DNA from 3 places in the Pectobacterium odoriferum genome. Region 1 is predicted to be linked to each of the others. Evidence: predicted binding sites of a transcription regulator. Region 1 holds the regulator's gene; each other region holds the start of a gene.

Region 1 (4,095 bases):
TTAATCAGCCGGGTTCGTTCATCAACGGAAAGTTGATGGAAAATATGCACCCACGATGACAGCAAGGTCGGCTCATTATCGATACGATAATATTCGGTTGGCGGATTCTCTTTCACTAACAGAGAATTCCTGACCTCATTCGGCAAACTGCGAATAGAGTATTCGACGCCACGCCCTTGAACCCCTTTCCGCCTGCGCTTTTCCCAACCGTCGTCACGCGCCCGTTTGTTCAGCCCTTGCGGTGATTTAGGCAATCCACCCACGCCAACCAGCTCACTTGTTGCAAACCATTCTTTGTCCATACTCGTCACTCCCTTGTTTGTTTTGAACAGGCATTACGTCAACTAGCCCAAAAGTTTCCATATAATAGACTATAATTACCTAAACCGCTAACTTTTACACGTTACCGACACGCCTAAGTAATAAAAGAAATGATGAAATCTAGCGCGATGACCAAGCATCGCGGCCAGAAAAAGTGCTACAAAGCGACAGAAAATACAGGTTCCTTTTCGTCACTGAGATTAACGTTCGAAAAGATCGCCAGTAGCGAATCAGTCAATCTCCATTGACGAGATAGGCTCCTCATCCGACGGTGTAATCCCCAACTGGCTCAGCGTGGAGGATACCCCGACTCGCAGAATATAAGCGATTAACTCATCTCTTTCTTTTTCAGATAGCTGCTGATAAATCTGCATCCATACGGCCAGTACCGCAGGCTGTTTCGCCGAGTAGGCGGAAGGCTCGATTTCGAGTAATAGGGATTTCTTTACCGTATCCGGCAAGCTGTGAATTGAGTACTCCACTCCTCTTCCCTGGACGCCTTTACGGCGACGCTTCTCCCATCCATCCTCGCGGGCGCGCTTATTTAATCCTTGTCTTGATTTCGGAAGGCCGCCGACTCCAACCAATTCGCTGGTAGCAAACCACTCTTTTTTCATTGCCTTTCATCCTGATAGTGCCATCCCTAACAAAAACGCGCTTATTTGGAAATTAATTGAGAATTTTAAGGAAAATTAATGCTATATTATTTCCAAATAATAATGTCATGTTAGTTCGGCATATAACTAACATCCGTTATTTATACCACTAATCGACAGTCGTCTTATAGCAAATAAGGGAAGGATTATGATTTTAAGGAAACAAGACTGGCATCCCGCTGATATCATTGCTGCACTGCGCAAGAAAAACACAACGCTGGCGGCGGTATCGCGAGCGGCCGGATTAAGCTCATCTACGTTAGCTAATGCGCTCTCGCGCCCTTGGCCCAAAGGGGAATGGCTTATTGCCGATGCGCTGAATATTCACCCCTCAGAGATTTGGCCCAGCCGGTACTACAATCCGGAAACCAATGAGCTTATCGACAGAAAAAAACTCATCCGTCCCGATTAAAAAAAGAAAAGCCGGAGATCGACATCTCCGGCTTTTTACTCTGCATATTATTAACGCTCAACCATACCCTAAATAATTCGAGTTGCAGGCAGGCGGCGACACAGTTAATCCCCAGAAGCTTACATAAGTAAGTGACTGGGGTGAACGAGGAAAGCCAACGCACAGGCAGCTTGAAGTATGACGGGTAATCAGTTCTTGATGAACGTCTCGCCCAGCTCAATATCCTGCTTCAGCGTATCCAGCATGCTGTTAAGCGCGTTTTGCTCAAAAGCGCTTAATGTGCCGATGTCTTTACGCTCGGCGACGCCGTCTTTGCCTAACAGAATCGGTTGAGCGAAGAAGCGAGCATGTTTGCCATCACTTTCAACGTATGCACATTCCACCACACCGCTTTCGCCTTGCAGCGCACGAACCAGAGACAGACCAAAGCGTGCCGCAGCCTGACCCATAGACAGCGTTGCCGATCCGCCACCAGCTTTAGCTTCAACAACCTCGGTACCCGCATTCTGGATACGCTTGGTCAGATCGGCCACTTCCTGATCGCTGAAGCTGATACCAGAAACCTGAGACAGCAGAGGCAGAATCGTCACACCAGAGTGTCCGCCAATAACCGGCACATTAATATCCTGCGGTTGTTTGCCTTTCAGCTCAGCAACGAACGTGTTGGAACGGATGATATCCAGCGTTGTTACGCCGAACAGTTTGTTTTTGTCATATACGCCAGCTTTTTTCAGCACTTCTGCTGCAATCGCAACAGTCGTGTTCACTGGGTTGGTAATGATACCGATACAGGCTTTCGGGCAGGTAACCGCAATTTGCTCAACCAGATTACGCACAATGCCAGCATTGACGTTAAACAAATCGGAACGATCCATACCAGGTTTGCGTGCCACACCCGCGGAGATCAGCACGATATCTGCACCAACAAGCGCTGGTTTAGCATCTTCACCGCTATAGCCTTTGATCTTCACTGCTGTAGGAATATGGCTCAGATCAACGGCAACACCCGGCGTGACCGGAGCGATATCGTAAAGGGATAGTTCTGAACCTGAAGGAAGCTGGGTTTTGAGGAGGAGTGCGAGTGCCTGACCGATACCACCTGCTGCTCCGAGAACTGCAACTTTCATCCTAAACTCCTTATTATCATAAAATAAAAAAGTGCCGTGAATTCATTTGGTTATAAACAGAATATAAAAATGGGGATAAGAGTAATCTACTTATCTTTCTACAAATGACATGAGAGACAAAAAATACGCTATGTCTCTAATAATAAATCAAAAACAACCATTCGTTTGAAAGGTAAGTAAAGTTAATAAGCTATTGAGCTATAACGCGGTGTTCATTCACTGGCGGTTAACCTATGGGCTACATTACACTGATCAATGGCGTCCAAACAACATCATTCTGATAACATTTGATTTACTTTTATGTGACGCAGGACGCATTTTTCGGACTACCCAGAGGCTGAATTTTTTTGAAAACAGCGACTAACGCATATCTGGTGAAATGGATTGGAATTATACGCAATTTAATTGCATAAAAATTCACACAACTGCATAATGGGAAGATTAACCATAACAATTAATCCGGTGCAGAATGCGAAATTCGACAAAACAAGAAGACCTCGTTAAAGCGTTCAAAGCGCTGTTAAAGGAAGAGAAGTTCAGTTCTCAAAGTGAAATTGTTCAGGCATTGCAAGACGAAGGATTTGAAAACATCAACCAATCCAAGGTGTCACGCATGCTAACGAAATTTGGTGCCGTGCGCACGCGCAATGCCAAAATGGAGATGGTGTATTGTCTCCCAGCCGAGCTTGGCGTCCCGACTACGTCCAGCCCGCTGAAGAACCTTGTGCTGGACGTGGACTACAACGACGCGGTTGTCGTGATCCATACCAGCCCAGGAGCCGCACAGCTTATTGCTCGCCTGCTAGACTCACTTGGGAAGTCAGAAGGTATTCTCGGCACCATCGCGGGTGATGACACCATCTTTACCACCCCTGCAAGAGGCTTCAGCGTCAAACAGCTTTACGAAGCTATTCTGGTGCTATTCGAACAAGAGCTGTAATTCGCTCGTACGCTGCCGTTTTTGTTACTCGTTCTTTGCTACGTGTAGACCCGCTACACGTAGCGACTATTGCGTTTGAAATCTCACACCGCAGGCAATTCGGCCAACGGCCAACGTGGCCGAACGGATACGCCCAGCGTCTGGCTCGCACCATGAACCAAACGTACGCTACCCGCATAGGCAATCATCGCGCCATTATCTGTGCAGAATTCGGGGCGTGCATAAAACACTTCACCGCCGCGTTTAACCATCACTTCACCTAAGCGCTGGCGTAACGTCCGGTTTGCGCTCACGCCCCCCGCCATGACCAGTCGTTTAAAGCCCGTCTCATCCAGCGCACGACGACATTTTATCGCCAGCGTATCTACAACGGCATCTTCAAACGCACGAGCGATGTCAGCACGCGTTTGATCGTCATCACCGTTGCTACGAATCGTATTAGCCGCAAACGTTTTTAGCCCAGAAAAGCTGAAATCCAGCCCCGGCCGGTCAGTCATCGGGCGCGGAAACGTGAAACGTTGGGAATTCCCTACCTGCGCCATTTTCGACAGCATTGGGCCACCGGGATAATCTAATCCCAGTAATTTCGCTGTTTTATCAAACGCTTCACCCGCAGCATCATCAATCGACTCACCCAGC
Region 2 (4,095 bases), 1.0 Mb from region 1:
TAGCCCTTGCTGAGCACATACTGCTGAATAGAGCTTTCAATAATCTTCTGGCTCATGTCCGGGAAATCTGCGGCGGGCATTTTCGATATCTCAATCTGCACCTTACGGTTATCGACATAACGTAATCGACTGAATTCCCAGATGAACGTATTTTCGCTGATAGCAAAAACCTGCTGCTCTTCCCGAGTCGGCAGCCGCTTATGCAGGCTAAGCAGACGGAATGAAATCTGGTTAAATTTCTTTTCGGTAATCGAGTTATACACCAGCGGGTTGCTGCGTACGCCCTGATTAATGAAGTTACCCGATCCCTGCACCATATGGATCGCGCCGATGCTGGCGAGTTTTTCCAGCGCCTGACGGATGGTAAAGCGCGACACGCCGTATTCTTCCGCCAACTGGCGTTCCGGCGGCAGCTTCTCTGGCAGCGGGTCGGTGTGCTGATAGATTTTGCTCAGTAGATCCTGTGCGATGAAATCTTTCTTTTTCATTCTCTGTCTCAAAATGACCCTGTCAGCATGGCTGACAAGGCCGCTTTCGTTGGATCAGTGGTGGCAGAAGTGATGAATCACCTGCGAGATCAGATCCCGCGTTGGTTTAATAAACTTGGTATCAATATATTCATCCGGCTGGTGCGCCTGCTCGATTGATCCTGGCCCCAGAACCAGCGTTGGACACAGCGTCTGAATAAACGGTGCTTCGGTGCAGTAGTTAACGATTTCCGTTTTCGTCCCCAGCAGATTCTCCACGACGGACACCAGACGGTGGTCTGGTGGGCACTCATAGCCAGGAATCGGCGGATGCAGCTCGCTGATGGTCAAGCGGCCCGGCCAGCGCTGGCTGACAGGCTCAAGCGCTTCTGACAGCAAACCGTCCAGATCGTTAAGCGTAATGCCCGGCAGCGGACGGATATCCATATGTAACTCACAGCAGCCGCAGATACGGTTAGCGGCATCGCCGCCGTGAATGTGCCCGAGGTTCATGGTCGGGTGAGGAATGTGGAAAATCGGATTGTGATAGCGTTCCTGTAGCGTGTTACGCAGCACCAGCAGATGAGAAATGGCTTCGTGCATCAGCTCGATCGCGTTCACGCCGCGCGACGGATCGCTGGAGTGGCCAGACTGCCCCTGAATGCGGATCGCGTTGGACATATGGCCCTTGTGGGCGCGCACCGGTTGCAGCGAGGTCGGTTCGCCGATGATGGCGCAGTCCGGGCGAATCTGCGTCGATTCGGAGAAATACTTGGCACCGGCCATCGTCGTCTCTTCATCTGCCGTTGCCAGCACATAGAGCGGTTTCGTCAGCTTGGTCGGATCGATATCGCGCAACGCATCCAGAATAAAGGCAAAGAAGCCTTTCATGTCCGCCGTACCCAGGCCGTACAGCTTGTTGTCATGTTCGGTCAGCGTGAACGGGTCGCGCGTCCAGCGACCGTCGTCGAACGGGACGGTGTCGGTGTGGCCTGCTAACAATAAGCCACCTTTTCCTTCACCAATCCGCGCCAGCATATTAAATTTATTGAGGGTGCCGGGGACTGGTTGGACTTCCACATGGAAGCCGAGATCGCCGAACCAGCCTGCCAGCAGGTTGATTAAGGTATGATTACTTTGATCGAGCGCGCTGTCGGTGGCACTGATGGACGGTGTGGCGATCAATGCCCGATATAGCTCAATAAAAGGGGGTAAATTCATCTTCACTGTTGACAGCCTCTGGTTAGGATAGTATCAATATTCATGCATTTATTTTGAATAAAAATACAATAATGCTCGGCGAAAGGAAACCCAAAGGTACGGCGATGGCGATTCGTCACTTTCACTGAGTTTCGCGGGTGAACAGCGTACCGACGCTGGTGAGCCCTGTTACCTGTTCCATAGATAAGTAAGAAGGTATACGGATCCCATGCTGAATACGCTGATTGTTGGTGCAAGTGGTTATACCGGCGCTGAGCTTGCGCTCTACCTGAACCGTCACCCACAGATGAACATAACCGCTTTGATGGTTTCTGCGCAAAGTGTCGATGCAGGAAAATTGATTTCTGATTTACATCCGCAGCTCAAAGGCATCATCGATATCCCGGTAAAACCGCTGACCGATGCGGAAGAAGCGGCGAAAGGCGTGGATGTCGTTTTTCTGGCGACCGATCACAAGGTCAGCCACGATCTGGCCCCTGTTTTTCTGGCAGCAGGCTGTACTGTTTTTGATTTGTCCGGCGCGTTCCGCGTACAGGATGCCGAATTTTATCGTCGTTACTATGGCTTTGAGCATCAGCACCCTGACTGGCTGGCAAAAGCGGTTTACGGGCTGGCCGAATGGCGTGCTGAAAGCGTAAAACAGGCACAACTGGTTGCCGTGCCGGGCTGTTATCCAACGGCTGCGCAACTGGCGCTTAAGCCGCTGCTGGATGCCCAACTGCTGAACCCGGCTCAGTGGCCAGTGATTAATGCCGTGAGCGGCGTGAGCGGGGCGGGGCGTAAAGCGTCGCTGACCAGCAGCTTCTGTGAAGTCAGCCTGCAACCGTACGGCATTTTCAACCACCGCCATGAGCCTGAAATTTCAACGCACCTCGGTACGCCAGTGATCTTCACACCGCATTTGGGCAACTTCGCTCGCGGTATTCTGGAAACTATCACCTGTCGCCTGCAACCGGGCGTAACCCAGCAGGATGTCGCTGAGGCCTATCACAATGCTTATCACGATAAGCCGCTGGTTCGCCTGTACGATAAGGGCGTTCCGGCGCTGAAATCCGTTGTCGGCCTGCCGTTCTGCGATATCGGTTTCTCTGTTGATGGTGAGCACCTGATCGTGGTGGCAACCGAGGATAACCTGCTGAAAGGTGCGGCGGCACAGGCTGTGCAATGCATGAACATTCGTTTTGGTTTCCCTGAAACCCAATCGTTAATTTAATCACTACTGGTCCCGACATTTCGAGGCGCGAAGCATAATGAATCCGTTAATTATCAAATTAGGTGGCGTTTTACTGGATAGCGAAGAAGCGCTGGAACGCCTGTTCACTGCGCTGGTGGCTTACCGTCAGGAACACCAGCGTCCGCTGGTGATTGTGCACGGCGGCGGCTGTCTGGTGGATGACCTGATGAAGAAACTGGCGCTGCCCGTCGTGAAGAAAAACGGCCTGCGCGTCACGCCTGCCGATCAGATTGATATCATCACCGGTGCGCTGGCGGGTTCCGCCAACAAGACGCTGCTGTCATGGGCGAAGAAGCATGACATCAATGCGGTCGGCTTGTGTCTGGGCGATGGCGGCAGCACGACGGTCACACAGCTAGATGAGTCTTTGGGCTTTGTGGGTAAAGCAGAAGCGGGATCGCCTGCGCTGCTGAACACGCTGCTGTCAGCGGGCTATCTGCCTGTTGTTAGCTCCATCGGTATTACGGCACAGGGCGACCTGATGAACGTCAATGCCGATCAGGCAGCGACGGCGCTGGCGCAAACGCTGGGCGCGGATTTAATCCTGCTGTCTGATGTTAGCGGCATTCTGGACGGTAAAGGCCAGCGTATCGCCGAAATGACGGCGGAGAAAGCCGAGCAGTTGATCGCTCAGGGCATCATCACCGACGGCATGATTGTTAAGGTCAACGCCGCGCTGGATGCCGCGCGTGCGCTGGGTCGTCCGGTTGATATCGCCAGTTGGCGTCATGCCGAGCAGCTACCTGCGCTGTTCAACGGTGTGGCGATTGGCACACGTATTCTGGCGTAAGTCGTTTCTGGGTATGGCATGATGCGATACCAACGTGAATTATATTTTTGGGAGTAAGGGTTATGGCTTTGTGGGGCGGTCGGTTTAGTCAGGCAGCAGATCAGCGTTTTAAACAATTTAATGACTCACTGCGGTTTGATTACCGTCTGGCGGAACAGGACATCGTTGGCTCGATCGGCTGGTCGAAAGCACTGGTGACGGTCAATGTGCTCAGCGAGCAGGAACAGCAACAACTGGAACAGGCGCTGAATGCGCTGCTGGTTGAGGTACAGGCTGATCCTGAGATGATCCTGCAAAGCGATGCAGAAGACATTCACAGCTGGGTTGAACTGCGTCTGATTGAGAAAGTCGGCGATTTAGGTAAAAAGCTGCATACCGGTCGT
Region 3 (4,095 bases), 540 kb from region 1:
GCGGGGGCGGTGTTAGGTGACATCTGTCGTTTTGCCGAAGCTGGCTATAGCCGTGCGCGAGCGCAACAGTTGCAACGCCTGACGGGCTGTTCGCTGGATGAAAACGGCCCTGAAGGGCCGTCGACGGTCAGTGACAGTATTTGTCTGTTACGCCGGAGCTACCGTTTCGATCCGCATTCCGGTATTGGACAACTGGCGCTGGCGGTCAACGGCGGTGATGATGCTCGCGTGCGTGCCGTGCTGAACGGTGAGTTTGCTGACATCACGTGTAGCCCGTTAACCGAGGCTGAAGAGTATCAGGCCATGCTGGCACGGTGTGTCGAAGGGTATCGTGATTATCTACAGCTTGTTGCGGCGGGTGCAACGCCAGATGCCGTGCTGCTTGCTTTCCAGCGTTATCGCCAACTGTGTGCGTTGCGTGAAGGGCCGTTTGGCGTAGCAGGACTGAATCAGCGCATCGAGCAGGCTTTGCATCAGGCAGGGCTGATTCAGCGCAGTCGTAATCCGCTTAACCGCTGGTATCCCGGCCGGCCGGTCATGATTGAACGTAACGATGCCGCATTGGGTCTGTTCAATGGTGACATCGGTATCGCCATGATAGGGGAAAGCGGGGAGCTGCGCGTATTTTTCCCCTTGCCGAATGGCGAAACCAAAGACGTTACGCCAAGCCGTCTGCCGCCGCATGACACGGCCTATGCGATGACGGTGCATAAATCGCAGGGATCGGAGTTCGATCATACGGCGCTGGTGCTGCCGAACCACTATTTACCGGTGTTGACGCGAGAGCTGGTGTATACCGCTATCACGCGTGCGCGCCAGCGTTTGTCACTCTATACCGATGTCCGCATTCTCTGCCGGGCGGTGAAAACGCCAACGCAGCGCTATAGCGGCTTGGGAGAGAGGATTAGCGTATTTATTAATGGCGCGCGCTTCTGCTAGTAAGACGTCATTCAGTTAGGGAATGACGATGCGCAGCGGGTGTGAATCGCGTTGGAAAATTGGTACAGATACCTCTGTCTGATGGCTTATTGAAATGAACGACGTCGAACCGTGAGTTTGGCAAGCAGCCATAAGCGGATGAAAGATCGTGGCCGATTTTACGGTCGGCCACGAGAAGCGTTATTGAGTGGAATAACTCAGAGGTCTAGCACCAGAATCTTCGAGCGACGCTGGTAGTTGTACAGCGCCTGCTTTTTCTTCGGCAGCATTTCCACTTCAGCGGGTAAAAAGCCGCGTTCCTGGAACCAGTGGATGCTGTGCGTCGTCAGTACAAACAGCTTTTGCAGACCCTGCTGACGTGCCTGAGCGGCAACGCGCAGTAACAGCATATCGCCGCGTGAGGAACTGCGGTAATCCGGGTGAACCGCGACGCAGGCCATTTCACCAATGCTCTCTTCCGGGAACGGATAAAGCGCAGCGCAAGCGATAGTCAGGTTATCGCGTACCACGACAGTGAATTTGTCGATTTCCATTTCCAACTGCTCGCGCGAGCGTCTGACCAGAATGCCTTGCTCTTCCAGCGGGCGAATCAGCTCCAGAATACCGCCAATGTCATTGATGGTCGCACGGCGAACCTGCTCGGCGCTTTCCATCACGATCTGTGTACCGATTCCGTCGCGTGAGAACAGTTCCTGCAACAGTGCGCCGTCGTCCTGATAGCTGATCAGGTGACTGCGGCGCACGCCGCTACGGCAGGCTTTGACCGCGCCGCGCAGGAATCGAACCGTACCCGAATGGTAATCGCCAGCCTGTTCCAGTGCATCAATACGCTGTTGTGCATCGTCAGGAAACAGCTCGGAAATGATGTTGCCTTCTTCATTGGTCACGCCCTGTGAGGAGCAGAAGCCGATCATCTTCTCCGCTTTCAGCTTAATGGCGAGCTGGGTCGCGACCTCTTCCGAGGTTAAATTGAAACTTTCACCAGTGACTGACACTGCAACCGGACCGAGCAGCACAATCGCACCGCTATTCAACTGACGGTGAACGGCTTCTTCATCAATACGGCGGATACGGCCGCTGTGGCAGTAGTCCACACCGTCATCAACGCCAAGCGGCTGCGCGATAATAAAGTTACCGCTGACGACATTAATGTGGGCACCTTGCAGCGGTGTATTGTTCAGGCTCATCGACAGCCGAGCGGTGATGTCTAGTTGCAGCATTCCCGCCGCCTGCTTGACCAGCTCCAGCGTGGCGCTGTCGGTGATGCGGGTGTTTTTATGGTAGTGAGGCTCGTAGTGATGCGTTGTCAGATTGGCGTCGATCTGGGGACGAGCGCCATAAACTACCACCAGCTTGATCCCCAGACTGTGTAATAGCCCGATATCATTTACGATGCTAGAGAAGTTGGCATGTTCAATGGCTTCGCCACCTAACATGATGACAAACGTTTTGCCACGGTGGGCATTGATATAGGGAACTGAATGGCGGAAGCCCTGAACCAGTTCTGTACTCCGTTCCTTCACTGCGAGCCCTCTTTGCATTTTTATTCGTAATTTCTGTATTTTTATTCTTTATGACGTAAAAGGCAAGAGGAAGTATTAACCAGAAAAGCGAGGTTAATGCTTCAAATTTATGATATCCGCCTGTTATAAGGCCTGCACAGGATTTTTGCATGACAGAGTGGGATAGATTCGTTAAAGTTTTTGACAATTTTTACCTTTATTCATTTTTTAATGACCTATCCAGTGCATTGGCAACACAACAACGCAGGATAGCGCACAGCAATCAGATCGGAGTGGCATGTCTCATTCGAATCATCATTTGACTCGACGGCGTCTATTACAAACCGCAGCAGCAACCTGGCTGTTAAGCGTAAGTGGTGTAGGGATAGCGGCGACGACACAGGTCGTTGCCGTGCGCGTCTGGCCGTCCTCCGCCTATACCCGCGTCACACTGGAATCCAATCACCCGCTGAAATATAAACAGTTTAGTCTGAGTAATCCTGAACGCATCGTGGTGGATATCGAAAATGTTCATCTGAACAGCGTGCTGAAGGAGATAGCCAGCCAGTTTACGTCAGATAACGATCCGCTGATTAAAGAAGCGCGTATCGGACAGTTTGATAAAACCACGGTGCGCTTGGTGTTGGAACTCAAGCAGCAGGCGACGACCAAGGTCTTTACGCTGGGGCCAGTGGCCGAATTCAAGCACCGGCTGGTGCTGGATTTGTATCCTGCCGCAGGGCGCTACGATAACGAAGACGATCCGCTGCTGGCGCTGCTGGCGGATTACAACAAAGGCGATCTGGAACGTACGCTGCCAGCGGAAGCGCCGAAAGCCGGGAAAGCAGGGCGGGATCGTCCGCTAATTATCATGCTCGACCCCGGTCACGGTGGTGAAGATCCCGGTGCGATTGGCAAGAATAAAACGCGCGAGAAAGACATCGTGCTGCAAATCGCTCGCCGTTTGCGCAAGCTGATCGATAATGAATCCAACATGAAAGCGTATATGACGCGTAATGAAGATGTATTCATTCCGCTGCGCGTGCGGGTGGCGAAAGCGCGCAAGCAGCGTGCCGATCTGTTCATTTCGATTCATGCGGATGCGTTTACCAATCGATCGGCAAGGGGATCGTCGGTTTTTGCACTGTCGAAGAAAGGCGCAACCAGTACCGCCGCCAGATTTCTGGCAGAGACCCAGAACGAATCGGATTTGATCGGTGGCGTGAGCATGAGCGGCGATCGCTATCTGGATCACACTATGTTCGATCTGGTGCAGACCGTGACTATCAGCGACAGCCTGAAGTTTGGTAAAGAGATCCTGACCCGGCTGGGTAGGGTCAATCGTCTGCATAAAAACAGCGTCGATCAGGCCGGATTTGCGGTACTGAAAGCGCCAGATATTCCGTCTGTTCTGGTTGAGACGGCATTTATCAGCAATCTGGAAGAAGAGCGTAAGCTGCGCACCAGCCATTTCCAGCAGCAAATTGCGGAATCCATTTTTGCAGGAATTAAAGCCTACTTTGCCAGTCAGGCCGAACGGTAGTTGATGTTGTCGATGTAGCACGTGCGGTGACCGCGTCTTGCTGGCGCGGTTCAGAGGGAATAAATAGGTCTGGGGCGTGGTGTAGGAACTGCATGGAAAATAGATGACGCA

What was found. The regulator ArgR, encoded in region 1, controls arginine synthesis, uptake and breakdown. The targets are predictions, from matches to a motif close to ANTGAATAAAAATACANT.
Region 2: a site for ArgR is predicted at 1,741-1,758, ahead of argC (N-acetyl-gamma-glutamyl-phosphate reductase). Genes of this name have one in related genera too.
Region 3: a site for ArgR is predicted at 2,495-2,512, ahead of argA (amino-acid N-acetyltransferase). Genes of this name have one in related genera too.

The regions. Positions count from the first base shown of each region.
Region 1 covers NZ_CP034938.1:672,076-676,170, reverse strand. Annotated here, with positions in the region: gene EO763_RS03005 (DNA-binding protein) at 1-302, opposite strand, end outside; gene EO763_RS03000 (DNA-binding protein) at 552-938, opposite strand; gene EO763_RS02995 (helix-turn-helix domain-containing protein) at 1,126-1,389, shown strand; gene mdh (malate dehydrogenase) at 1,578-2,516, opposite strand; gene argR (transcriptional regulator ArgR) at 2,986-3,456, shown strand; gene tsaD (tRNA (adenosine(37)-N6)-threonylcarbamoyltransferase complex transferase subunit TsaD) at 3,540-4,095, opposite strand, start outside.
Region 2 covers NZ_CP034938.1:4,669,624-4,673,718, reverse strand. Annotated here, with positions in the region: gene EO763_RS21070 (GntR family transcriptional regulator) at 1-488, opposite strand, end outside; gene argE (acetylornithine deacetylase) at 543-1,694, opposite strand; gene argC (N-acetyl-gamma-glutamyl-phosphate reductase) at 1,897-2,901, shown strand; gene argB (acetylglutamate kinase) at 2,939-3,712, shown strand; gene argH (argininosuccinate lyase) at 3,775-4,095, shown strand, end outside.
Region 3 covers NZ_CP034938.1:1,209,511-1,213,605, forward strand. Annotated here, with positions in the region: gene recD (exodeoxyribonuclease V subunit alpha) at 1-939, shown strand, start outside; gene argA (amino-acid N-acetyltransferase) at 1,137-2,480, opposite strand; gene amiC (N-acetylmuramoyl-L-alanine amidase AmiC) at 2,740-3,984, shown strand.